3 regions of the Paeniglutamicibacter cryotolerans genome follow, and region 2 is predicted to be linked to each of the others. Evidence: predicted binding sites of a transcription regulator. Region 2 holds the regulator's gene; each other region holds the start of a gene.
The links. The regulator LexA, encoded in region 2, represses DNA repair genes until DNA is damaged. The targets are predictions, from matches to a motif close to TCGAACANNTGTTCGA.
Positions count from the first base shown of each region.

Region 1: E9229_RS09590 (DmpA family aminopeptidase) is a predicted target of LexA. The motif match lies at 6,404-6,419, and genes of this name have one in related genera.
Region 3: ruvA (Holliday junction branch migration protein RuvA) is a predicted target of LexA. The motif match lies at 4,672-4,687, and genes of this name have one in related genera.

Region 1 is NZ_JACHVS010000001.1:2,072,391-2,080,462, reverse strand. Features, by position in the region: gene lhgO (L-2-hydroxyglutarate oxidase) at 1-785, opposite strand, end outside; gene E9229_RS09620 (molybdopterin-dependent oxidoreductase) at 860-2,431, opposite strand; gene E9229_RS09615 (anti-sigma factor) at 2,570-3,430, opposite strand; gene sigK (ECF RNA polymerase sigma factor SigK) at 3,430-4,011, opposite strand; gene E9229_RS09605 (fasciclin domain-containing protein) at 4,201-4,878, opposite strand; gene E9229_RS09600 (sunset domain-containing protein) at 5,121-5,729, opposite strand; gene E9229_RS09595 (hypothetical protein) at 5,807-5,992, opposite strand; gene E9229_RS09590 (DmpA family aminopeptidase) at 6,488-7,600, shown strand; partial or broken gene E9229_RS20075 (alpha/beta fold hydrolase) at 7,678-8,072, opposite strand, start outside.
Region 2 is NZ_JACHVS010000001.1:2,527,444-2,535,515, forward strand. Features, by position in the region: gene dapF (diaminopimelate epimerase) at 1-511, shown strand, start outside; gene E9229_RS11630 (class I SAM-dependent methyltransferase) at 516-1,130, opposite strand; gene hflX (GTPase HflX) at 1,556-3,124, shown strand; gene E9229_RS11640 (ATP-dependent DNA helicase) at 3,117-5,132, shown strand; gene lexA (transcriptional repressor LexA) at 5,222-5,941, opposite strand; gene E9229_RS11650 (LysM peptidoglycan-binding domain-containing protein) at 6,218-6,634, shown strand; gene E9229_RS11655 (histidinol-phosphate transaminase) at 6,733-7,839, shown strand; gene hisB (imidazoleglycerol-phosphate dehydratase HisB) at 7,911-8,072, shown strand, end outside.
Region 3 is NZ_JACHVS010000002.1:647,322-655,393, forward strand. Features, by position in the region: gene E9229_RS16150 (M3 family metallopeptidase) at 1-1,084, opposite strand, end outside; gene E9229_RS16155 (CapA family protein) at 1,163-2,446, shown strand; gene pdxT (pyridoxal 5'-phosphate synthase glutaminase subunit PdxT) at 2,541-3,230, shown strand; gene E9229_RS16165 (YebC/PmpR family DNA-binding transcriptional regulator) at 3,233-3,988, shown strand; gene ruvC (crossover junction endodeoxyribonuclease RuvC) at 3,996-4,610, shown strand; gene ruvA (Holliday junction branch migration protein RuvA) at 4,737-5,345, shown strand; gene ruvB (Holliday junction branch migration DNA helicase RuvB) at 5,361-6,422, shown strand; gene yajC (preprotein translocase subunit YajC) at 6,593-7,036, shown strand; gene secD (protein translocase subunit SecD) at 7,192-8,072, shown strand, end outside.

The sequences.
Region 1 (8,072 bases), 460 kb from region 2:
GAAAGATGCACCCCGAGGAACGGCAAGTTGGGGTCCGGAACCGGGTAGATCAAGTGCCGGACCAGCCCTGAGAGCCTTTCGGGAAGGCGGTAGTACTCCCCGCGGAAGGGAACGATCCGGAAATCCGGTTCCACTCCGCCCATCCGCAGCAGCCGGTCCGCTTGCAGTCCCCCGCAGACCAACAGCCTTCCGGCGCTGAGGGTTTCCCCAGCCACGGTAGCGACCTCGACCCGGTCGGGAAGTTCGCGGATGCCAGTCACCCGAGTCGAGCATGCTATGCGTCCACCACGCCCGGTTATTTCGCGGGCCATCGCACCGGCCACCTTGCGATAGTCGACAATGCCGGTAGAGGCGACAAGCAGTGCCGCGGTACCGGCGATGTTCGGCTCGATCTTACCCAGTTCCAGCCCGCTGATCGGGCGGACATTGATCCCGTTGAGCAGCGCCCGGTCATGGAGGTCGCCCAGCCGTGCGGCCTCGGATTCATTGGTCGCCACCACGAGCTTGCCGGTTGTTTCGTAGCGAATCCCGTTTTCGCGACAGAATTCCTTCGTTGCCTGTTCCCCCTCGCGGCATAGACGCGCCTTGAGCGAGCCTGGTTCATAGTAGATGCCCGCATGGATGACCCCGGAATTGTGTCCGGTCTGGTGCGTGGCAACCCCGGCTTCCTTCTCAAGCACCGCCACCGTGGCCCCGGGTTCGCGGTGTAGCAACTCTCGGGCCGTGGCCAGACCCACGATTCCCGCACCGACCACCACGTAGTCATAGTTGTTCCCGCCGCCCACGTCTGCCCCGTTCCGGCGCCGCCCCGTGGCGCTACATACATCGGAGCCTACATCGTCCGGCGGCGGGATGGAGCCTATGCCACCGAGAACTGGATGCGCTGCCAGCCGCTGGCGCCGTTCGGTGCCGGGTCGGCCTTGTCGCTGGTCTGGACCTTGCCCTTGCCATCGACGGCCCTCACCGTCACCGAGTGGTTCCCGCTGGAGCCACCCTCCCAGACGTAGCTCCACTGGCGCCAGGTATCGACAGATGCCTCGGTCCCAAGGGTCGCATCTTTCCAGTCGCCGTCGTCGATCTGCACCTGCACCTTTGAGATGCCCCGGGTCTGAGCCCAGGCCGTGCCACCCATGGTGACCTTTCCGGATGCGACCTTGGCGAACGCACGCGGCACGTCGACCCGCGAGGCCAACTTGATCGGGCCGTGATCCGACCAGCCACGGGTAGACCAATAGGCCTTCGCATCGGCAAAACGGGTCACTTCCAAATCGACAACCCACTTGGTCGCCGAAACGAAGCCGTAGAGCCCGGGCACCACCATCCGCACGGGAAATCCATGTTCCAGGGGCAACGGGGTTCCATTCATGCCGACGGCCAGCAAGGCATCACGACCATCGGTGAGCACCTCCAACGGGGTGGAGGCGCTAAACCCGTCAATGGACGTGGACAAGACCATGTCGGCACCAGGCTGCGGCATCGCCCGGGCCAGCAGATCGCGGATCGGCAGCCCCAACCATTTGGCATTTCCCACCAGCGAGCCTCCCACCGCGTTGGAGACACAGGTCAACGTCACATAAGCCTCGCTCAGTTCGGATGCCAACAGTTCGTCGAAACCGATCGTCAGTTCCTTCTCCACCATTCCGTGGATCCGCAAAGACCAGTCGGAGGGGTTGATATCCGGAACGGAGAGAGCGGTGTCGATCCTGTAGAAATCGTCGTTCGGCGTGACAAAGGGTGGCATCCCTGCCACATCGACCTGCACGCCCGCCGGAAGCGCCGGGGCGGAAGTGCGCGGAGCCGGAAGCTTAAGCGCCTCCCTGGCGGCAACGGCAACATTACGGACCGTGGCCAGTGATTGTCCGATCCCCGCCACCACGCCGGCGCCGACCACGGTGAACAACGTGCCGAACAGGAAGATGCGGCGCGAGGCCGTGCGCTCCACGTCGGCCCCGGGCCCCTCACCGACGGCCGCCTTCTCAACCCGCCAGGCGGCATTGACCAGCGCACGCATTACGAACAGTGAGGCCACCACGCCCACGAGCGTCGGGGTGATGTCGGCCAACGACGTGGCCGGACGGGAAATCACTGCAACGGAGATCACCGCTCCCAAGATCACGATGCATCCGGCGGCCCAGCCGAAGGAGCGCCGGGCAAGAAGCCCGATGCCCACCGCAACGATTGCAGCCACCAGACCCAGGGAAAGGAAAAGCACCAGCTTGTCGTTGGTGCCGAAGAGACCAATCACGAGGTCTTTGAGCCAGGGCGGGGTCAGGTTGATGAACACCGAGCCCATGGCCACCAGCGGTGCCGACGATACGGCAAAGAAGGCCGACACCAGTTGTGCAACGGCGAAGAGCACCGCCGCCGAAACCAGCCCAAGGAACCCGAACCTGGCCAGATCGCGTCCGCGAGTTTTCCTTTGTTGCTTCATCAGTGCACCGCCATGTGTGTCGTAAAACGTGTCCCCCGGTGTCCCCGGAAGGTGTCATCACGATGTATTCGGAACGGTACCACCGCCGGATTGGATGGGCGCCGGGAGAACGCGGTTTAGTTTCCCAGCGCCCTCCGCCTACAGTTCCTGGACCAGGATCGGGGTCGTCGTCGGCTCCGGGGAACCACCGGAGGGTTCCACCGAGATGCCGAAGTGCGTGATACCCTGCATCGAACCGTTCACCAGGGTCATGGTGTCAGGGTCCGGTCCACTGAGCAGTCCGGCCGAGACGGCCCCCTCATCGGAGATCAACCAGAATTCGTACCCTTTGTCGGTGGGCAGTGCGGGCAATCCGGCAGTAGTGACTGCCATCATTCCCTCACCGGCGGAATAGGCAAGCGTCACCCGGGCCCCATCCTTGAGGGTCTGGGTCGCCGATTTCACATCGGAGGCCGTCAGCAGACGGGTCAGTTCGGCCTGGTTCTTACCCGCATCAGCCAACTGCGTCTCGAGCTTTTCCTGTTGGACATTCTGGCTGATCACCACACTGGCCAAGCCTGCCGAAGCGACAAACAAGGCACCGGCGGCAATGCCCAGGACCCGAGTGGAAAAGCGAGCCGGTCGCCGCGCTTCGCGTTCGGCGGCCAGGCTGGTGACCGGGACAACGGGTTGGACCGGAGGTGTCTGGGCATCCTCAGTGGCTTGCGCCGGTAAGGTCTCTTCCGCGGGAGCATCCGCCGCAGAGCTCGTCATGGGGGAGGTTTCCGCCGGCAGCTGTGCCGTGTTCTTGATGGCGGCCATGATGTTTGTTTTGACCCTCGCCGGAGGGGCAACGGGGGCGGCACTGAGACCGAGCAGGGTCGCGGTTCCTGTCAGGGCATCAATCTCATCGCGGATTGCCGAGGAGCGTTCCGAATGCTCGAACAACTCCTGACGTTCGGTTTCGTTGAGTGCATTCAGGGCGTAGCTGCCGGTCAACTCGTTTTCGTGCTGTTCCATTACGCCACTCCCATCAGGTCTCGAAGTTTGGTCATTCCATCGCGTATTCGCGTCTTGGCCGTGCCCACCGGGATCTTGAGCATCACTGCCACCTCATGGTGGGTATATCCACCAAAATAAGCCAGCCTGATGGCATCCCGTTGCGCCTGCGATAACCGTTCCAAGGCCACGAGGACCCGGTGGCTTTCATCGCGGAGGACCACGCCTTCTTCGACATCGTCGTAGGTTTCTTGGAATTCCTTGATGCCTTGGCGCAGATCACGGTCGCGACTGGCTTGGCTGGCCCGCACGCGGTCGACAGCCCGACGGTGAGCCAAGGTCAGGATCCACGAGATGGCCTTGCCCCGGGCCGGATCGAACCGGGTGGCCTGCTGCCATGCCTCCACGAACACCTCCTGAGTGACTTCCTCGCTTTGGGCCTCGTCTCGAATGATGCGGCGGATCAGCCCGAAAACCTGAGCGGAGACCGCTTCATAGAGTTCCTCAAAGGCACCCTCGTCGCCCGTGGCCACACGCAACATCAAATCCTCATGCGTTGGCGGGGCATCATATTCCGGATCCGGTAATCGTGTAGGCCGCATGCCTTTAAGCGTCTCACGCAATTCGTTCACCCGCGACATTGCCGGTCACAACGCGAGGCTCTATTTCCACAGGCCGCAGCACGATCCGGAAAGCAATAAAGCTGGTGTCCCCGGAGACCTATTCCCCGGGACACCAGCCCGCTTGCCGTCATTGCTGACATCGTCCCGATCCGCTGTTTTTTGCGGACGTTACTTCTTTGCCGGCGGCATGAGCACCTTGTCGATCAGGTACACGGTTGCATTTGCGGTCTGGACGCCGCCACAGATCACCGATGCCCCGTTGACCTTGATGTCGTTACCACTGCCGGTCACCTTCAGGTCGGCACCTTCGACGGTGGCGTGGGTTCCGTCGATGTCTGCCGGTGCGATCTGGCCGGGCACCACGTGGTAGGTCAGCACGGAGGTAAGCGTGTCGGCGTTGGCAACCACGGCGTCCAGGTCCTTCGCGGGGATGGCCTTGAAGGCCGCATCAACGGGGGCGAAGACGGTGAACTGTCCACCGTTGAGCGTGTCAACGAGATCGACCTTGGGGTTCAGCTTCCCGGAGACGGCCGCGGTGAGCGTGGTCAGCAGAGGGTTGTTCGAGGCGGCGACGGCGACCGGGTCCTGGGCCATGCCCGTGACCGAACCTGCGCCGGACGGGACGGCCTTAGCGTAGGCGGCACAGCCGGAACCAACCAGATTTGCTGCCGGGTCCATGGCGCTGCTCGATGGTGCGGGCGAAGCCGGGGCGCTGCTGGTCATCGGGGCCGAGCTCGGTGCCGGGGTGGTTGTGGTCTCGCCACCCGAGGAACAGGCGGTCAAACCCATCGAGGCAATGGCAACTACTCCGAGTACTGATGCGAACTTACGGTTCATGAGCTTCATGACGCTTCTCCTTGCCAGTCGGCAACCGTTGGCTGCCTTTACCTTTCCCGCCCCCTGTGGGGTGGGCTGTCAAGAAGCATTCGGTGCCGGTGGTTCGATGGATTGGAAATTCTCAAAAGAATTTTTTGGCCCTGCCCGGAGACAGGAAAAGAGGGGTAGCAAGCCTGATTTGAACCGATTAACCAGAAGAAGCCGGGGGCCTGGATCCACTGATCGGCGCCCCCGGCTTCCTCTTTTTGGTTTCAGCGCTTAGATGAGCGGTATCCGGCCGCACGGGCGGCCGCCCCCGAGGCGAAGCAGCGCTCCGGATTGGTGCGGGAGTAGTACTGTCCACCCGGCACGTGGTAGATCATGGAACTTTCGTTGCCCTTGATCGGGTAAGCGGACGGGCAGGACCAGTTGCTGCTGCTGTAAACCCAGCTCGACTTCTTGACCGGGGCCTTCTTGATGACCAGTGTCTGCTTTTTGGACACGGTCTTGATGCTCTTCGAGCCCGTCCGCTTGTACTTCACCGTCGTGGTCACCTTATAGGTGCCAGCCTTTAGCCGGACTGACTTCGCGTAACTGGCCAGAGTCCGATTGCCCTGCTTGACCGAGATCCGCTGCTTGGTCAGCTTGGCTTTCTTCGAGTTAACGCGCACCAGCGGCTTGATAGTGACCTTGGCGTTGCCCTTCACCGTCTTATTCGGGATGACCTTGATGGCCACCGGCGCCGGAGCCTTCTTCGCCACAGCAACAACCTGCCCGATGGCGGCGGGCTGCGGTGCAGCGCCGGCGGCAACACTGCCGCCGAGCACCAACGACGAGGCCGCAATCAACGCGGCGAGGCCGCGTCCCCATGAATTCCTCAATATTCCCCCTGATTTTGGTCAATGTGAGTGAACCTTCAAACTATCATTGGAGCCACTCAGCCGTGTGGTGCACCATGTCAGCTAGCGAAGCCCCCGCCCGATTCAGGTTCCACGGCCAGCTGGCCGCTTACATACAGCCCCCCACCGATCATCTGGTGCAGGCCGCAGGCATCCTCGAATTCAGCCAGGGCCGGTGCCATGACCTGGGCTCCACGGATTGAGTTCACCGGTTTCGGTTCCACCGTGCAGATCGTGGAGGACACGCTGATTACCTTCTCGCACTGTGCTCACTATCCTGACGCGTGAGGGCCAGCACGATGTCCTCACCGAAGCCCTACCGTCCGTGCCGATCGTGTGCCGGTCGGTCGCTCGGCCGGCACGACAGTTCGGCGGTTGGCCGTTGCCCGCGATACCGATGCACTCTCTAGCATGCCCCAGTCAAGGGTTGTGGAATCCTCCGGCGAGCGCCCCCTTCATCCCGAGTGCATGCGTCCTTGGCCCACGTATGGCTCACCTGACCCTGGCTAAGGGGTCGAGAGGCGCGGCAGAAGAGCATTACGCCGCTGCCTGTAACCCGCCGAAACAAGGAACCATCAGGTTCGCTGGGGTATTTGAGTGGCTGGTGCCGCACCCTCTGAACGGGGGGGTGACCCGCGTCGCATCTGACCAGTGCTTCAACTATATGATCAACATATATATCAATGGTGACGAAGTGAATGGTGAAAAATATGACCGATGGTTCAGCAAGTGATGTTGCGATGACAGTGCGGGCTCGCGATCTGGGCATCGAGCTGGATGGCGTGCCCGGCGAGCACAATGCCATCACCGACGTTCCCGGTATCACCGTGGGCTATGTGACGTTGGATCCGGGCGACGGTTCGGCCTGCACCGGAGTCACTGCGATCCTTCCACGCGGCCACGACGGGGTGGGAGTACCCTGCTCTGCCGGGACGTACTCGCTGAACGGGAATGGGGAAATGACGGGGCGGACCTGGATCGAGGAATCCGGCCAGTTCTCCACCCCGATCATGATCACGAACTCGCATTCCGTGGGCGCCTGCCACACCGGGGTGAATCGCTGGATGCACGAGAACCACCCACGGGTCTCGGCCCAGTGGATGCTCCCGGTGGTCGCCGAGACCTGGGACGGTTACCTGAACCGCATCAATGACAATTTGGTGACTCCCGAACATGCAGCCCAGGCATTGGACGCGGCGGTCTCCGGCCCGTTGGCCGAGGGCTCGGTCGGTGGCGGCACCGGCATGAACTGCTACGGTTTCAAGGGCGGGTCCGGCACAGCTTCGCGCAAGGTGCGGGCCTGCGACACCGACTACACGCTCGGCGTCTTTCTGCAGGCGAACTTCGGTTCGCGCAAGGAACTGCGCATCAACGGCGTACCGGTCGGCCGCACCTCCCAGGCACCCTGCCCGATGCAGGACACCGACTGGTTCACGACCGAACTGGCAGCCGCCTCATCCATTCCCGGCGGCTCCGGCTCGGTCATCGTCATCGTCGCCACCGATGCCCCGCTGCTCCCGGCACAGGCCAAGGCCCTGGCCCGACGCGTACCGATGGGCCTGGCCCGGACAGGAACCACCGGCGGCCACTTCTCCGGGGACATCTTCCTCGCGTTTTCCACCGCCAACCAAGGCTCCCTGGTTTCCAACATCACCATGGGCGGGGCCGGCACCCCGCTGGACTCCCTTGAGTTCCTTCCCTGGGCGCAGATGGATGGGCTGTACACGGCAACAGTCGAGGCGGTCGAGGAAGCGGTGCTGAACGCGCTGGTCAACAACCACGACGTCACCGGTCGCGACGGCCATTTCTCCCCCGCACTGCCCCATGCCGAGGTCATCGCCGGCATCCGCTAGACGCCGGCAAAACCTGCGGCGGGGACCCTCTCATGGCCCCCGCCGCCGTTTTCACACTTCAACCGCGGATCAACCAGTCACTTCGCAAAGACAAGCAGAATTTCCGCGAGTTCATCGGGCCTGGACAGGAACGGCGAGTGGTCGGTGTCCAGCTCCGAGACGTTCGAGCTTTGCGCCATATGCCGCTGAAGCGCCGGCGGAATCGCCTGGTCGCGCAGCGTCAACACATAGCTCCGCTTCACTTCGACGGCATCGTCGATCTCCACCGGATCCACAAACGGCACCACGGGTTGCCCACCGATCTTCGAAGCCGCCTCGGCGCCGTCGGCCGGATCGCACATACCGTAGAAGACCTCGAGGGCCTTCTACGGCGGCATGCTCGCCACCGGCGGCTCACCGGCGACAACCATGTTCGCCTGAACCCCGTCGCCGGCGCCCTCGGGCAGCGACGCGAGGGAGAGCAGGCTCTCGC
Region 2 (8,072 bases):
CGCGGTGGGCATGGGGCCGTGGGCCTTCGCATTCCCTGCCGAGGCACTGGCGAACGACCGGGACTCGGTGGTCGATGCCGAGGGGCTTAAGGCTCCGCTCCCGGGCCTCAGCATCGACATGGGCAACCCGCATACCGTCGTGACCGTGGCCACCGCCGGGCAGTTGGCCGGGCTCGGCCTGGTCCGTTCCCCCCGGGTGGATCCCCTGCCCGCGGCGGGAACCAATGTGGAGTTTGTGTTGCGGGCCGAGCCCCTGGTCCACGACGGCATCGGGGAGATCAGCATGCGCGTGCATGAGCGCGGCGTGGGCGAGACGCTGTCCTGCGGCACCGGCGCATGTGCCGCGGCATTGGCGACCCGGCACTGGGCCGGGGACGCGGGTATCGGCGAATGGAATGTTGCCGTGCCCGGCGGAGTGGTCAAGGTTCGCTTTACCGTGGACTCGGCGGGCGACGAGCAGGTCGAACTCAGCGGCCCCGCAGTGATGACGGGCCGCGGCGTGCTGGCCTAGGGGCTCAGGCTCCGGGGCGCTGGACCTTGAGGATTCGGAAGGCGTTGTCCGTGGAAACGCGATCGACGGACCAGTCGGAGGGGAGCTGGCCGATGATCCACTTCTGCAGGGAATCGGCACCCAGGTTCTTCTGCACCACGAGCCAGGCGTTGCCGCCCGGTGCCAGCCGCGGAAGCCACAGCATCAAGAGTTCATGCAGTGCCTCCTTGCCCACGCGGATGGGCGGGTTGGACCAGATGGTATCGAATTCAATCGCGGGGTCCACGGACTCCGGCATGCCGGCCCGGACATTGCCCAGGCGCAGCGAGGCTGCGTTGTCGCGGGTCAGGGCGATGCTGCGTTCGTTGACGTCGACGGCATGGACCGTGGCATCGGGTGAGGCGATGGCCATGCTCAAGGCCACCGGCCCCCAGCCGCAGCCGAGGTCCAAGAGATTCCCGGCCGGCGAGGGGGCGGGGACTCCGCCCAGCAGGATGGCAGTTCCCTTGTCTAAGCGGTCCGGGCTGAAGATCCCGCCGGAGGTCTGGACCTTGCGGGTGGCACCCCCGAGAGAGACCTGAATGGTCTTTCGCTTCTCCGGGGTTGACTGTTGCGTGCTGAAATAATGCTCCTGGCTCATTCAGACAGATTAACCGGATTTCGCGCACATCCCTATTCGTCGCAGTGCCGCTGGCGGCCGGGGATCCCAATCCGGGAAGTGATAGAGTTTTCCCTATGACTTACATCTAGTCCCCGCACCGGTGGACCGGGCCGCTTCGGCACCTCCCCAACCCGCCGCTCCGGAAGCCAAGCGCCAGCGCGCCGAGGATCCTTGGGGTGCTGGCGCCCCGGCGACAGGCCCGCCCTGCGCTCAGCTATGACGGCCGCGACCCCGGCACTTTTCCCGCACCCGCACCCGCACCCGGCCCTTCTCAAGCGGAACCCGGTGATTCGACGCATCCCAGGCAGGACCCCATGCATTCACAGACAGGCAATCCCTTCACCGAGGGCTCCGATGGCGGTGGCGGGCACTATTCTGGAAGACAGCGGCAGACGAAGGAGAACATGACCAGCTCACAGCAACCAGACCCACAGGACCACAACGGTGACGAGGCCGAAATCCAGGCCGTCATCCAGAGGATCCTGGCCAACGATAGGGCGGCGCAGGAAGCCACCGCGGTGGTGCCGGACGCCGGACTGCTTTCGGGCGGGCAAGCGCAAGCGCTTGACCGATCATCCCACGGGCACTCGGTCTTCGACGGGGCCCAGGAAGATCTGGCCGAACGCCGTGCTCTGGGTCGCGTATCGGCGAGCCACTCCACCGAGCTGGAGGATGTCACCGAGGTCGAGAACCGCCAGCTGCGACTCGAACGCGTGGTCCTGGCGGGGATCTGGACCGAGGGCACCTCTCAGGATGCTGAGAACTCGCTGCTTGAACTCTCCGCCTTGGCCGAGACAGCCGGTTCCGAGGTGCTGGACGGGCTCGTCCAGCGTCGTTCGAAGCCCGACCCGGCAACCTTCCTGGGCAAGGGCAAGGCCCAAGAGCTGCGCGATATCGTCGAGGCGACGGGCGCGGATACCGTGGTCATCGACTCCGAGCTGGCCCCTTCGCAGCGGCGTGCGCTGGAAGACATCGTGCGGGTCAAGGTCATCGACCGCACTGCGCTGATCTTGGACATCTTCGCCCAGCATGCCCAAAGCCGCGAGGGTAAGGCCCAGGTCGAACTGGCCCAGCTCGAATACCTCTTGCCGCGACTGCGTGGCTGGGGCGATTCGATGTCCCGCCAGGCCGGCGGCCGGGTCGGTGCCGCCGGTGGCGGCATCGGTTCGCGTGGTCCGGGTGAGACCAAGATCGAGCTGGACCGCCGGCGGATCCGCGACCGGATGGCGAAGCTGAAGAAGGAAATCAAGGCCATGAAGCCGGCCCGCGAGACGAAGCGGCTGAGCCGCAAGCGCAACGCTGTCCCTTCTGTCGCCATCGCCGGCTACACCAACGCCGGGAAGTCATCGTTGCTGAACTGGCTCACCGATGCCGGGGTGCTGGTGGAGAACGCGCTGTTCGCGACGTTGGACCCCACCGTCCGCAAGACCGAGACCTCCGACGGGCTGGGCTACACCCTGGCCGACACCGTCGGGTTCGTGCGCTCGTTGCCGACGCAGCTCGTCGAGGCTTTCCGCTCCACGCTGGAGGAGCTCTCCGACTCCGATCTGATCCTGCATGTGGTTGATGTCTCGCACCCGGATCCGGAAGGGCAGATCCATGCCGTTCGCGAGGTCCTTGGTGAGATCGATGCCCTGGGGATTCCGGAAATTATCGTGCTGAACAAGGCCGATGCGGCTGATCCGTTTGTGGTCGAGCGGCTGCGCCAACGCGAAGCCAACCACGTGGTGGTCTCGGCACGCACCGGCGAGGGCATCGCGGAGCTGTTGGAGCGGATCAGCGAGGCCATCCCGCGCCCCGATATCCAGCTAGAATTGTTGATTCCGTATGACCGCGGGGAGATGGTGAACCGGCTGCACAGCACCGCCGCGGAAATCCTGCTCACCGAACACCTGGAAACCGGTACGCGGTTCATCGTCAAGGTACGCGAGGGATTGGCCTCGGAATTGGAGCAGTTCAACATTAATGGCTGATGAAACCAAGGTCATCGAATTACTCGACACCGCAGTTGCCGCCATGGGCGGGCAATCCCGCCCGGGCCAGCATGAAATGACCCGCCAGGTCGTGCAGTCGCTCGAAAGCGGCAAGCACCTGCTGGTCCAGGCCGGCACCGGCACGGGCAAGTCGATGGCCTATCTGATTCCAGCGCTGGCGCATGCGTTGGAGTCGGAAAAACCGGTGATTATCTCCACCGCGACACTCGCGCTGCAGGCCCAGATCGTGGGCCGGGACGTGCCGCGGCTGTTGGAGACGCTCAAGAACGAGCTGCCCCGGCCGATGAAGGTCTCGCTGGTCAAAGGCCGGGCGAACTACGTGTGCAAGTACAAGCTCGGTGGCGGCTACCCGGACGAGGACGAGGGCGCGCTGTTCTCGCTCACCGATGAGGCCCCGATGCGCCTTCCCGGAGGAGACGGGCCCGGTTCGGCGCTCGGCCAGGAGATCGTGCGCGTGCGCGAGTGGGCCGAATACACCGACAGCGGGGACCGGGACGACCTGACCCCTGGGGTCAGTGACCGGGCCTGGCGCCAGGTCTCGGTCAGCGCCATGGACTGCCTAGGCGCACAGAAGTGCCCGATGGCGGCCGAGTGCTTCAGCGAATTGGCCCGCGCTCAGGCGGCCGACGCCGACGTGGTGATCACCAACCATGCGATGCTCGCTGTCTCGGCTTTCGAGGGCCTTGCAGTGCTTCCAGACTTCGACACCGTCATCATCGACGAGGCCCACGAGCTGCAGGACCGGGTGACCAGCTCAGTGACCCGCCCGCTGTCCGTCTCACTGGTGCAGACGGCGGCTTCGGCGGCCCGAAAGAACTGCGCCGTGGCCGTCGAACCGCTCAACCAGGCGGCCAAGGCCCTGGCCCGGTCCCTGGAGGGCGTCCCCACCGGCCTGCTGCCGCAGGGGCTCAATGAGGAGCAGTCGGCCGCCATCCAGCAGGTTGGCGAGGCCGCACGAGTGGCGCTCTCCGATTCCAAACCGGAGCCGAACAACGCCGTCGATGGCGGACGCCAGATGGCACGCTCGCAGCTGACCTATCTCGTCGAGCAGGCCAGCCGCTTGCTCGAGGCCCAGGATGCGCGCGAGGTCGTGTGGGCCTCGCGGCCAGGACAGTTCACCCCCGGACAGGGCTATGTCCAGCCTGATGAAACCACCCAGCCGACACTGAACGTCGCTCCGCTCTCGGTGGCCGGGCGCTTGCGTGAGGGACTCTTCGACGGGCGCACCGTCGTGCTGACATCGGCGACACTGGCCATTGGCTCGGCCTTCGAACCGGTTGCCGGGGCACTGGGCCTGCTCGGGGAGTCTGCGCCCGAATGGTCGGGGATCGATGTGGGCAGCCCGTTCAACTACGCCCAGCAGGGCATGCTCTACGTTGCGGGGCACCTGCCCAAGCCCGGACGGCAGATGGCGCCGGAGCTGCTCGATGAGATCGAGGACCTGATCCGGGCCTCCGGGGGCGGGGCGCTTGCCCTGTTCACCTCGCGCAGGGCCGCCGAGGAGGCTGCCGAGGCACTACGCCCGCGACTGGAATACGACATCCTCTGCCAGGGAGACTCAAGCATGAAGTCGCTGGTCGACCAGTTCTCGGCCGAACGCGATACCTGCCTGTTCGGAACGATGACGCTTTGGCAGGGCGTTGACGTTCCCGGGCCCTCGTGTCGGCTGGTGATCATCGACAAGATCCCGTTCCCGCGTCCGGACGACCCGTTGTCCTCGGCGCGGAGCCGGGACATCGCCCGCCATGGCGGAAACGGCTTCATGGCCGTTGCCGCGACATTCGCCGCGGTGCGCCTGGCCCAGGGTGCCGGCCGGCTGATCCGTGCCATGGACGACAGGGGAGTGGTGGCGGTGCTGGATCCCCGGCTGGCCACCGAACGCTACGGTTCGTTCCTGCGTTCCTCGCTGCCGCCGATGTGGAAGACCCAGGACAAGGCCACCGTGCTGGGCGCGCTCAAGCGCTTGGCCGGAACACCGGCGGCCTAGGCAAGAAACGACGAAGGCGTGGCATCTTCCCCCGGTGGGGTTGATGCCACGCCATCGTCATTTTCGGGACAATGTGCCGCGAGGTACTCCTAGATCGAGCGCATCACCGAAACGACCTTGCCCATGACGGTTGCCTTGTCGCCAAGGATCGGTTCGTAACGGCTGTTCTGCGGCAGTAGCCAAGTGTGGCCGTCGCGTTGGCGGAACGTTTTTACCGTGGCTTCCTCGTCGAGTAGCGCCGCAACGATGTCCCCGTTGGCGGCTGTCTGCTGGCGGCGGACCACGACCCAGTCCCCGTCGCAGATGGCGGCGTCGACCATCGAGTCACCGCTGACCTTCAGCATGAAGAGCTCACCGTGGCCCACCAGCTGCCGTGGAAGGGCGAAGACGTCTTCGACTGACTGGTCGGCCAAGATCGGGCCGCCAGCCGCGATGCGGCCGACCAGCGGGACCATGGCGGTATCCGCCGAGGTCGACAGTTCGGTGACTGCCATGCCGTTTGCCGCTTTCAGGTGCGGCTGGTTGGGCGAGACGTCCAACGTATGTGCTTCCTTGAGCTGCAGCGGCAACAGGATTTCCATCGCACGGGGGCGTCGGGGATCGCGCCGGATATAACCGAGTTTCTCCAGCTGGCTGAGCTGGTGGGTCACGCTCGAGAGGCTGGCAAGCCCCACCGAATCGCCGATTTCCCGCATCGAGGGCGGGTATCCGTTGTCGGTGACGGCACGCTGGATGGTTTCCAGAACCTTCTTCTGCCTGATCGTCAGGCTCTTGGCGTCGCGCCGTGGCGTTCGCTGTTCCGTGCTCATTTTCTGCCTCATCCCGATCGTTGCCGGTTGCCCGGGTTGTCCCATTTTGTCGGAGGGGACTGTTGAAATGATTCCAACCTTCCGCTGACTCCATGCTAGTTGAACCGAACCCATCTTTCAAAGATTTGTTCGAACCTGTCTGGACACGTGTCGGTGATGAATGCTACAAATGAAATGCGAACATCGAAGAGATGTTCGAAATATACTTTCGAACCGAGTGATTGTTCGATCCCTACTAGCCAGACGTCGAAACGACGAGGCAGGAAAGGCGAGATCATGGCAGACATGGCACTATCGGCCCCTATTTACATCAGCGCCGCAGCAGAAGCGGCAACACTTGCCGACCGTTTGGACCGGGCGGAAAGGGCAATCCTGCGGGACCTGCCCCCATTGCGGTTGACCCGCCGCGGCCGGTTCGTCCTGATCGGATTGCCGGTCATGTTGGTGACCACGGCACTTCTGCTGGTCGCCGGGATCTTCACGGCTCCGGTCATGGCAGCCGACCGGGAATCCGCGGGCGTAGAGAGCACCGAGGTGGCAGTGCTGGCAGGGGACAGCCTCTGGGGCCTTGCCGCGGAATTCGCGCCTAATGCCGATCGCCGAACCGTGATCAAGGAGATCATCGAGCTCAACAACCTCCGTGGCAAAGCCCTGCAGCCGGGCCAGATCATCAATATCCCAGTCCAGCGATAGGGTTCCGGGCCGCGCGAAAGCGAAGGCCCGAATCGAATGTTACCGCCCGCAGATCGCGTGATTCGGGGCCAAAGTCCCAAACGGACTAAACTTGAAGCGTGAACGAGCGGCTTGAACGACTGTCAAACCTTCCCCTGCGCGATAACCTCAAAGGCCTTGCGCCCTATGGGGCACCGCAAATAGATGTTCCGATTCAGTTGAACGTCAATGAGAACACCCATCCGCTTCCGGCGGAGGTGCTCGAAGCCATCGGCATCGAGGTGGCTGTTGCGGCAACCGGCCTTAACCGCTATCCGGACCGTGAATTCACCGAGCTGCGTACCCGCCTCGCCGGGTATCTCGGGCACGGACTGACTGCCGAGAACATCTGGGCCGGCAACGGCTCCAACGAGGTGCTGCAGCAGATCCTGCAGGCCTTTGGTGGTCCCGGCCGCACGGTGATGGGGTTCCCCCCCACCTATTCGATGTACCCGCTGCTGGCCAGCGGGACCGACACCACCTACGTCGCCGGCATCCGCGAGGCCGATTTCCAGCTCAGCGCCGCTGAAGCGGCCCGCCAGGTGCGAGAGGTGGGTCCTGATATCGTCTTCCTTTGCTCTCCGAACAATCCCACGGGCACCGCCCTGCGCCTTGATGTGGTCGAGGCCGTCTACGCTGCCGGCATGGCCAGCAACACCGTGGTCATCGTCGATGAGGCCTACGCCGAGTTTGCCCACAACGGCACCGCCTCGGCGCTGACCCTGCTGCCGGGCCGCGAAAGGCTGATCGTCTCGCGCACCATGAGCAAGGCCTTCGCGCTGGCAGGGGCACGCCTTGGCTACCTTGCCGCCGCTCCGGAGGTCACTGACGCGCTGCGCCTGGTCCGCCTGCCCTACCACCTCTCCGCCGTCACCCAGGCGACGGCCAACGCCGCGCTGAAGCACGTTGGCGCGCTGCTGGCCAACGTTGAGGCCATCAAGGGCCAGCGGGATCGGATCGTGGATGAACTGACCCGGATGGGACTCAAGCCGGCATCCAGCGATTCGAACTTCGTGTTCTTCGGCGGGTTGAAGGACCCGCAGGCGATCTGGTCCGGACTGCTCGAAGCCGGAGTCATCATCCGCGACGTCGGAATCCCCGGGCACCTGCGCGTCACGGCGGGTACCGAGCCGGAAACCACGGCCTTCCTCACCCGCCTCGAAGAACTCCTGGCCAGCGGCCTGTAGTCCACCCCGGCTAAACTTGACCCGGGGACCTCCTTCGGGGACCCACACCACCTGAATCCTAAGGAACGTGCATGTCTGCAGAATTGCTCACCGGTCGCCGTGCTCGACTCGAGCGCAATACCAGCGAGTCGTCTGTCTTTGTCGAACTGGACCTGGACGGAACCGGCAAGTCGGAAATCAGCACCGGGGTGCCGTTCTACGACCATATGCTCACGGCACTGTCCAAGCACTCG
Region 3 (8,072 bases), on a different contig from region 2:
CAGCGGCGAACACGCCGTCCGTGATGACCTTGTCCAGCTCGAACCAGGGGCGCAGGGCGGCACGATCCACAGCATAGCGATCCCGGGCCACGGCGGCCGAGCGGAATGCCCAGTCCCAGGGGCGGATGGGTGAGCCGGTGGCAGCGGAGAGGATGTCCGCCTCAGTGCGGGCATTGGCCAGGGCCGCGGGGACCAGGGCGGCGAGGCGTTCGCGGACCGCCGCCAGCGACGGGGCCGTCTGGGCGGCCAAGGCGTAGTCGGCGTGGGTGGCGTAGCCCAGCAGCGCCGCGCGGTCGGCACGCAGTTCGGCCATTCGGGCGCCGATATCGATGGTCTTGTGCTCCCCGGCGGTGCCGCGGTTCAGCGAGGCCTCGAAGATCCGACGCCGCGTGGCGGACAGTTCGAGCTGTTCGAGCACCGGCTGTGCCGTGGGCAGGATCATTGTGATCAGGTAGCCGCCCTCATAGCCCGCGGCCAGCGCTGCTGCTGCCGCGTTCTCCAACGCGGCGGCGTCGAGTCCGGCGAGATCGGCGGCCGAGTCGAAGTGCACGGCGGCGTCGTTGAGTCCGGCCAGCAGGCGGCGCGAGTAGGTGGAGGAAAGCTCGGTGATGCTGGCGTTCAGTGAGCGCAGGGCTTCCTTGGCGGCGGGTTGGAGTTCGGCCCCGGCCTGGCGGAAGTCGCGCAGCGTCTGTTCGACCAGTCGGGCATCCTCCCCGCGCAGGGCGGAGGCGTCAACCTGCAGCAGGCGCGCATACAGGTCCCCGTCCAGATGGATGGCGTCGTGGTGTGCGTTGGACAGCGCCTGCATGCGGGCGTCGATGTCCAGCAGTTCGGCAGTCCCGTGCGAGGGAAGCACGTTCGAATAGGCCATCAGCGTGCGGCGCAGCAACTGGCCGCTGCGTTCCAGCGCGACGAACGTCGTCTCGAAGGTGGCGGGGGAGGCGTCGGTGGCGAGCAGGGCCAGCTCGGTCAGCTGTTCCCGCGCTCCAAGCGTCGCGGCCTGAAGGTAATCGGCCGGGCCGATGAGCGGAAAATCGGGAAGTTCGTACGGCAGGGGGCTACGTTCGAGCAACGGATTAGGCATGGCCCAAGCCTGTCATACCGGCCCCGCGCAGGCACGTTCCCGCGCCGTTGTTTCGCCATGCGCGATAGGCTCGGGGGCATGCCAGCACCGAACTCCGCTTCCCGCCGCGCGCTCCCGGCCGCCTTCTTGCTGGCGTCCACGTTGGCCCTTGGCGCCTGCTCGGGGCAAGGGAGCGAACCGACGGCAACGCCGTCGGGCATGCGGGTTTCCGAGACCCCGGCCAGTGCCGGTGGGGCGCCGGCCGCACCGGACGCAAGCACCGCTCCGGGCAAGCCGACCGCAGCCAAGGCCCCCAAGGCTACGACCACCGCCGCGCCGCCGCTGGGATCGCTCGATGACTGCGGGGCCGATGACTGCCTGGACCTGGTGGTCACCGGCGATGTGCTGCTGCACCCCGCGCTCTGGGAACAGGCCATCGCCGATGGATCCACAGCCGCGCCCGACTACTTCCCGCTGGTCTCCGGAATCAAACCCCTGCTGGACGAGGCGGAGGTGGCGATCTGCAACCTCGAAACCCCCGTCGCCGCATCGCCGGGACCCTATTCCGGTTACCCGGGCTTCAACGTCCCCCCGCAGATCCTGCCCGCGCTGAAGCAGGTCGGCTACGACGGTTGCACCACAGCCAGCAACCACACCATCGACGCGGGAACCGCCGGCGTGGTGCGGACCCTCGACGCGCTCGATGATGCCGGTTTGGTCCATACCGGCTCCTACCGGACCCGTGCCGAATCCCTCAAACCGCTGCTGATTGAATCCCGCGGGGCGGAGATCGCCCTCATTGCGGGCGCCTATGGGCTGAACGGGCAGGTGGCCGACATGCCCTGGCGCGTGGACGGCATCGGGAAGGCCGGGCTCATTGCCCGGGCCAAGGCAGCGCGGGCCGCGGGTGCCGACCTGGTCGTCGCCGGGCTGCATGCCGGGGTGGAATACACGGACCGGGCCTCCGCCGACCAGATCGCCCTGAATCGGGCCCTGGCTGAATCCGGGGCCTTTGACTTCATCTACTCCCACCACACGCACTCGGTGCTGCCGCTTGAAAAGCACGCGGGGACCTGGATCGTATACGGTCTGGGCAATTCGGTGGCCAAGCACGCGACGAACAACCCGCTGAACCGCGAGGGACTGAGCGTGAAGATGCGCTTCGAACGCAGCGGCAAGAGCTGGAAGCCCGCCGCCCCGCAATGGGCCGGGCACATCATGGCCGAAAACCCCTCGCGCTGGTGTGCGCTGCCCGCCCCGGCGCGAAAGCCCTGTACCAATGCCGCGGTGGATGCAGCCTCGCTGAAACGCACCGCCGGGACGGTCAACGCGATGGGTGCCGCCAAGGACGGTGCCACGCCATGGATTCCGGCCGGTAGGTAGCCAACTTGGTTCCCGGGCGCGGTTGGCCGGATGCGGCGCGTCATGACGGGCGCCGGAGGGGCGTGGCCGGAGTACGCTTTAGTGCGCCCGGCCGCTGTCGGGCACACAAACCGTTTCCGGGCATGTGCCCGGGAGGAAGCGATCAAGCGTGAACCGTATAGGTGTGCTCGCCCTGCAGGGTGATGTCAGGGAACATGTTCAGATGCTACGCAGGTTGGGAGCCGACCCGGTCCCCGTGCGCCGCCCCGAGGAACTGGACGGACTGGAGGGCCTGGTGCTCCCCGGAGGGGAGTCGACGGTCATCGACAAGCTGGCCAGGACCTACGGCGTGGCACCGGTGCTGAAGCAGCGGATTGCCGAGGGCCTGCCGGTCTACGGATCCTGCGCCGGGATGATCCTGTTGGCGGATACCATCGCCGATGCGAGCACCGATAGTGCGGGAAATCCGCAGCAGAGTTTCGGCGGCATCGATATGGTGGTTCGCCGCAACGCGTTTGGCCGGCAGGTCGATTCATTTGAATCCGACATCGATTTCGAGGGTTTCACCGACCCGGTGCGAGCCGTCTTCATCCGTGCTCCCTGGGTTGAAACCGCCGGCGCCGGCGTCCGGGTATTGGCGCGGGTCCCGGACCCGGAAGGGCAAATGCGGCCCGGTGTGGACTCGGTCGGTAGAATTGTCGCAGTTCGTTCGGGAAATCTCTTGGCGACCTCCTTTCACCCCGAGGTGAATGGGGAAAGTCGAATTCACGAATTATTCATTAAGATGATCAGAGGAGACGCGTAAGCATGTCCGGCCACTCCAAATGGGCAACCACGAAACACAAGAAGGCAATCCTCGACAGCAGGCGCGCCAAGGCGTTCGCCAAGCTGATCAAGAACATCGAGGTCGCTGCCCGCGCGGGCGGCGCTGACATGGCCGGCAACCCCGGCCTCGAAGTTGCCGTTGCCAAGGCAAAGAAGACTTCGGTCCCCAATGACAACATCGACCGCGCCATCAAGCGCGGCGCCGGCCTGACCGGCGAGGTCATCGACTACACCGAGATCATCTATGAAGCACGCGGCCCGCAGGGCTCGGCGCTGCTGATCGAGTGCCTCACCGACAACAAGAACCGCGCGGCTTCCGAGGTGCGCCTGGGCATCACCCGCAACGGCGGCACCGTCGCCGACCCGGGATCCGTTGCCTACCTCTTCGCCCGCAAGGCCGTCATTACGCTGCCGAAGAAGGACCTGACCGAGGATGACCTGCTGATGGTCGTGCTCGATGCCGGAGCCGACGAGGTCAAGGAATCGGGCGACAATTTCGAAATCCATGCCGAGCCCGGAGACCTGCGCGCCATTGTCGCAGCCCTCGAGGAGGCCGGCATCGAGTACGAGACCGACGAGGTCGAGTTCGTCCCCTCGATGCAGGTCGAACTGGACGTCGATGGCGCGGCGAAGTTCATCAAGCTCTTCGACGCGCTCGAGGAACTTGACGACGTGCAGAACGTGTACTCGAATGCCGAAATCTCGGCCGAGATCCACGCCCAGCTGGACGCGGAGTAGCACCCAGATGGCCTTGCGGGTGGTAGGCGTCGACCCCGGACTGACCCGTTGCGGGTTGGCCGTGGTCGACGTCGAACCCAACCGCAGGGCCACGCTTGTTGATGTCACGGTCATCGGCACCGACCCGGGGGTGGCGCTTGACGCGCGGCTGCTGGTGATCGCCGACGGCATCGACGCCTGGCTGGACAAGCACCGGCCCGACGTGGTCGCGCTCGAACGCGTGTTCAGCCAGATGAACGTCTCCACGGTGATGGGCGTCGCCCAGGTCACGGGCGTGGTGATCGTCGCCGCCGCCCGCCGCGGCATCCCCGTGGCGCTGCATACGCCCACCGAGGTGAAGGCCGCGGTTACCGGCAGTGGCAGCTCGAACAAGGCGGCAGTGGGCAAGATGGTGGCCAAGATCCTGCGCCTCGATGAACCACCGAAGCCGGCCGATGCCGCCGATGCCGCAGCGCTGGCCATCACGCACGGTTGGCGAGGCGCCGCACCCGGCTCCCACGCCACCGCATCGGCGCCCACCGTCGCTGCAGTGGCGGCCCGAAGCTCGGGGCTGACCCCCGCCCAGCTGGCCTGGGCCGCTGCCGAGGCGTCGGCCAAGGCGCGGACGGTCCGCTCACGCTGAGTCCGAGAGGAAATAAGCCAGTGCCGCTGTTCGCAGCCTGAGGTACAAAGCTGTAGGCTATTCGTAAATGTATTCGCATCCCCGGGCGCGCTGCCCGGGATTCGACGCCGGAGGCGACCCCAAGGCATGATCAGTTCTCTCAACGGTGCGGTTCAGCACGTCGGCCTGAATACCGCAGTCATCAACGTCGGTGGATTCGGAATGCTGGTCAACGCCACCCCGCAGACGCTTTCGAACCTGCACGTCGGACGCGACGCCATGGTCCACACCTCGATGGTGGTGCGCGAGGAATCGATGACCCTGTTCGGTTTCGCCGACACCGAGGAGCGCGACGTCTTCGAGGTGCTACTCGGCGTAGCCGGCGTCGGCCCCCGCACGGCGTTGGCCATCCTGGCCGTCCATACGCCCGAGGACGTGCGCGTCGCCACCCACACCAAGGACACCAAGGCCTTCACCAAGGTTTCGGGCATCGGCCCCAAGGGAGCCCAGCGCATCGTGCTGGAACTCGCGGGCAAGCTCGCCCCCACCGGAAGCGGCGCCACGGCGCCCGGCACGCCGGTCGCAGACGCCTGGCGGGGCCAGGTGCTCGAGGCGCTCACCGGGCTCGGCTGGACCGAAAAGGATGCCGGCAAGGCGCTTGACGCGCTGGAGAAGTCCGATCCGGATGCAGTTGCCACCGGCAACGTCCCGGAGATCCTGCGCACCGTGCTGCGCTCCCTTGGCCGCACCCGTTAGGAACCCCGGGAAACCATGAGCAACGACGAATCGCTGACCACGACGGGTTCCGGACCCGAGGAGCGGGCCATGGAGTCCGCGCTGCGCCCCAAGAACCTCGATGACTTCGTCGGACAGGTACGCGTGCGCCAACAGCTGGACCTGGTCCTGCAGGCCTCGCGCATCCGCGAACGCACGGCCGACCACGTGCTGTTGTCGGGTCCTCCCGGGCTGGGCAAGACGACGCTGGCGATGATCGTCGCGGCGGAAATGAACGCTCCGCTGCGGATCAGCTCCGGCCCCGCCATCCAGCACGCCGGGGACCTGGCCGCCATCCTTTCCTCGCTCTCCGAGGGCGAGGTGCTTTTCCTGGACGAAATCCACCGGATGAGCCGTCCCGCGGAGGAAATGCTCTACATGGCGATGGAGGACTTCCGCGTCGACATCATCGTGGGCAAGGGCGCCGGCGCCACCGCGATACCACTTGAGCTGCCGCCCTTCACCCTGGTCGGGGCCACCACCCGAGCCGGGTTGTTGCCGGGTCCGCTGCGCGACCGATTCGGCTTCACCGGGCACCTGGAGTTCTACTCCACGCAGGAGCTCGAGCTGGTGCTGCGCCGCTCGGCCATGCTGATGGATCTCGCAGTGAATTCGGCCGGTTTCTCCGAAATTGCCGGACGATCGCGCGGAACCCCCCGCATTGCCAACCGGCTGCTGCGACGCGTGCGCGACTGGGCCCTGGTCAACGGGCTGGAGCAGATCGATGCCCGGGCCGCCTCGGCCGCATTGGACATGTATGAGGTCGATGCCCGTGGCCTGGACCGGCTGGACCGTTCGGTGCTGCACGCTCTGTGCACGAAGTTCGGCGGGGGACCGGTGGGGCTGTCCACCCTGGCGATTGCCGTGGGGGAGGAAACCGAGACGGTGGAAAGCGTCGCCGAACCGTTCCTGGTCCGCGAGGGCCTGCTCGGACGCACCCCTCGCGGCCGGATCGCCACGGCGGCCGCCTGGGACCACCTCGGACTGCGGATGCCCGCCGATGCAGTGTTTGCCGGGCAGCTGCCCGAGGACATTGAAAGCCCCGCCGAAGCGGAATAGCGGGGCCGGGACCCGGGGTGCTGTGTGCAATTGCATTCGCGCCCAGAGTGAACACGATGGCGGAGGTCACATCGCCGTTCAGCTGCGGCGGCTACAATGGAAGTCGCCCGACCGGCCAATCCGTACTGCGCCCGGCCGTCCCAATAGATACAAGAACAGGTAGTCAACCCGTGCTTATCAACATCCTAGCCACAGCCACCCCCGCCGCAGCCAAGCCGTTTGATCCGATGCTTCTGATCATGCTGCTTGCATTCGGCTTCCTGATCTTCACCATGTTCCGTGGTCGCAAAAAGGCAGCAAAGGCCCAGGAGACACTGCGCTCTTCCCTGGCCGTCGGCACTGAGGTCATGACGCAGTTCGGGCTCTTCGGCACGGTCCGTGAGATCGACACCGAGAACAACAAGGTCGTCCTTGAGGTCTCCCCGGGCAACACGGTGACGGTCCACTCACAGGCAGTCGCCAAGGTCACCGTCCAGGAACCGAGCATCACGGCCCCCGACGACGTTTCCTCGCTGACCATGGACAAGGCATCCGAAACCCGCGATCTGACCGCCGGCGAAACGCCGGAAGAGACGCTTCGCCGCCTCGACGGTGACAACGGCCCCAAGGCCTAACCCACGAATTTCATACCACTGCCATAGCGCCCCGCCACATCGCCGGGCGCTGTTGCAGTGGAAAGACAGCGGCCCGGGAGGCACCCTGACGGGAGCCTCCCGGGCTCAGCCGAATCAGCGCCATGCATGCGGCGTGACAAGAAGAAAGTCTCTCGATGTCTAAAACAGGCCCGATCAGGCACGCGCGCAAGGCGCTGCTGTGGCTCGGCGTAATCTTCATCATGCTCAGCATCCTGATGGGTGTTGGGATCATGACCAATAACGCCTCGTTTGCACCGAAACTCGCGCTCGACCTCGAGGGCGGAACCCAGATGATCCTCGCGCCCCAGGTATCCGGCGGGGCCCCGGCCACGCAGGAACAGCTTGACCAGGCAGTGCAGATTATCCGTGATCGCGTTGACGGTTCCGGTGTCTCCGAAGCCGAGATCACCACCCAGTCCGGGAAGAACGTCGTGGTTTCCATGCCGGGCGTGCCCGATGCGAAGACCCGGGAGCTGATCAAAGCCTCGGCGAACATGGAATTCCGTGCCGTCATCGAGGCCGATCAGCGGGTCACCGCCGTCCCCGAGGACCAGCGGACCCCTGCGAAGGACCTCCCCAAGCCGACGGCCAAGCCGGAAAACGGTTCGGATCCGAACTGGGTCGACGCCAAGCTGCAGAAGGAATTCGAGGCCTTTGACTGCGTCGCCGAGATCGGCAAGGGCGCATCGGTCGTACACGATCCGACCAAGCCGATGGTCGCCTGTGAACCGTCGACGGCGACGACCTACATCCTGGGTCCCGTCGAGGTTCCCGGCACTGACATCAAGGATGCCAGCTCAGGCCCCGAGCGCAACAGCCAGGGTGCTCCCACCGGTGGCTGGTCCGTGAACCTCGAGTTCACCGGTCCGGGCCAGGCCGCGTTCCGCACCGTCACCGAGCGCATCACTCCGCTTGCTCCGCCGCGTAACCAATTCGCGATCCTGCTGGACGGCACGGTCATCTCAGCACCGCGTTCGCAGGCAATCATCGCCGACGGACGGGCCTCCATCACCGG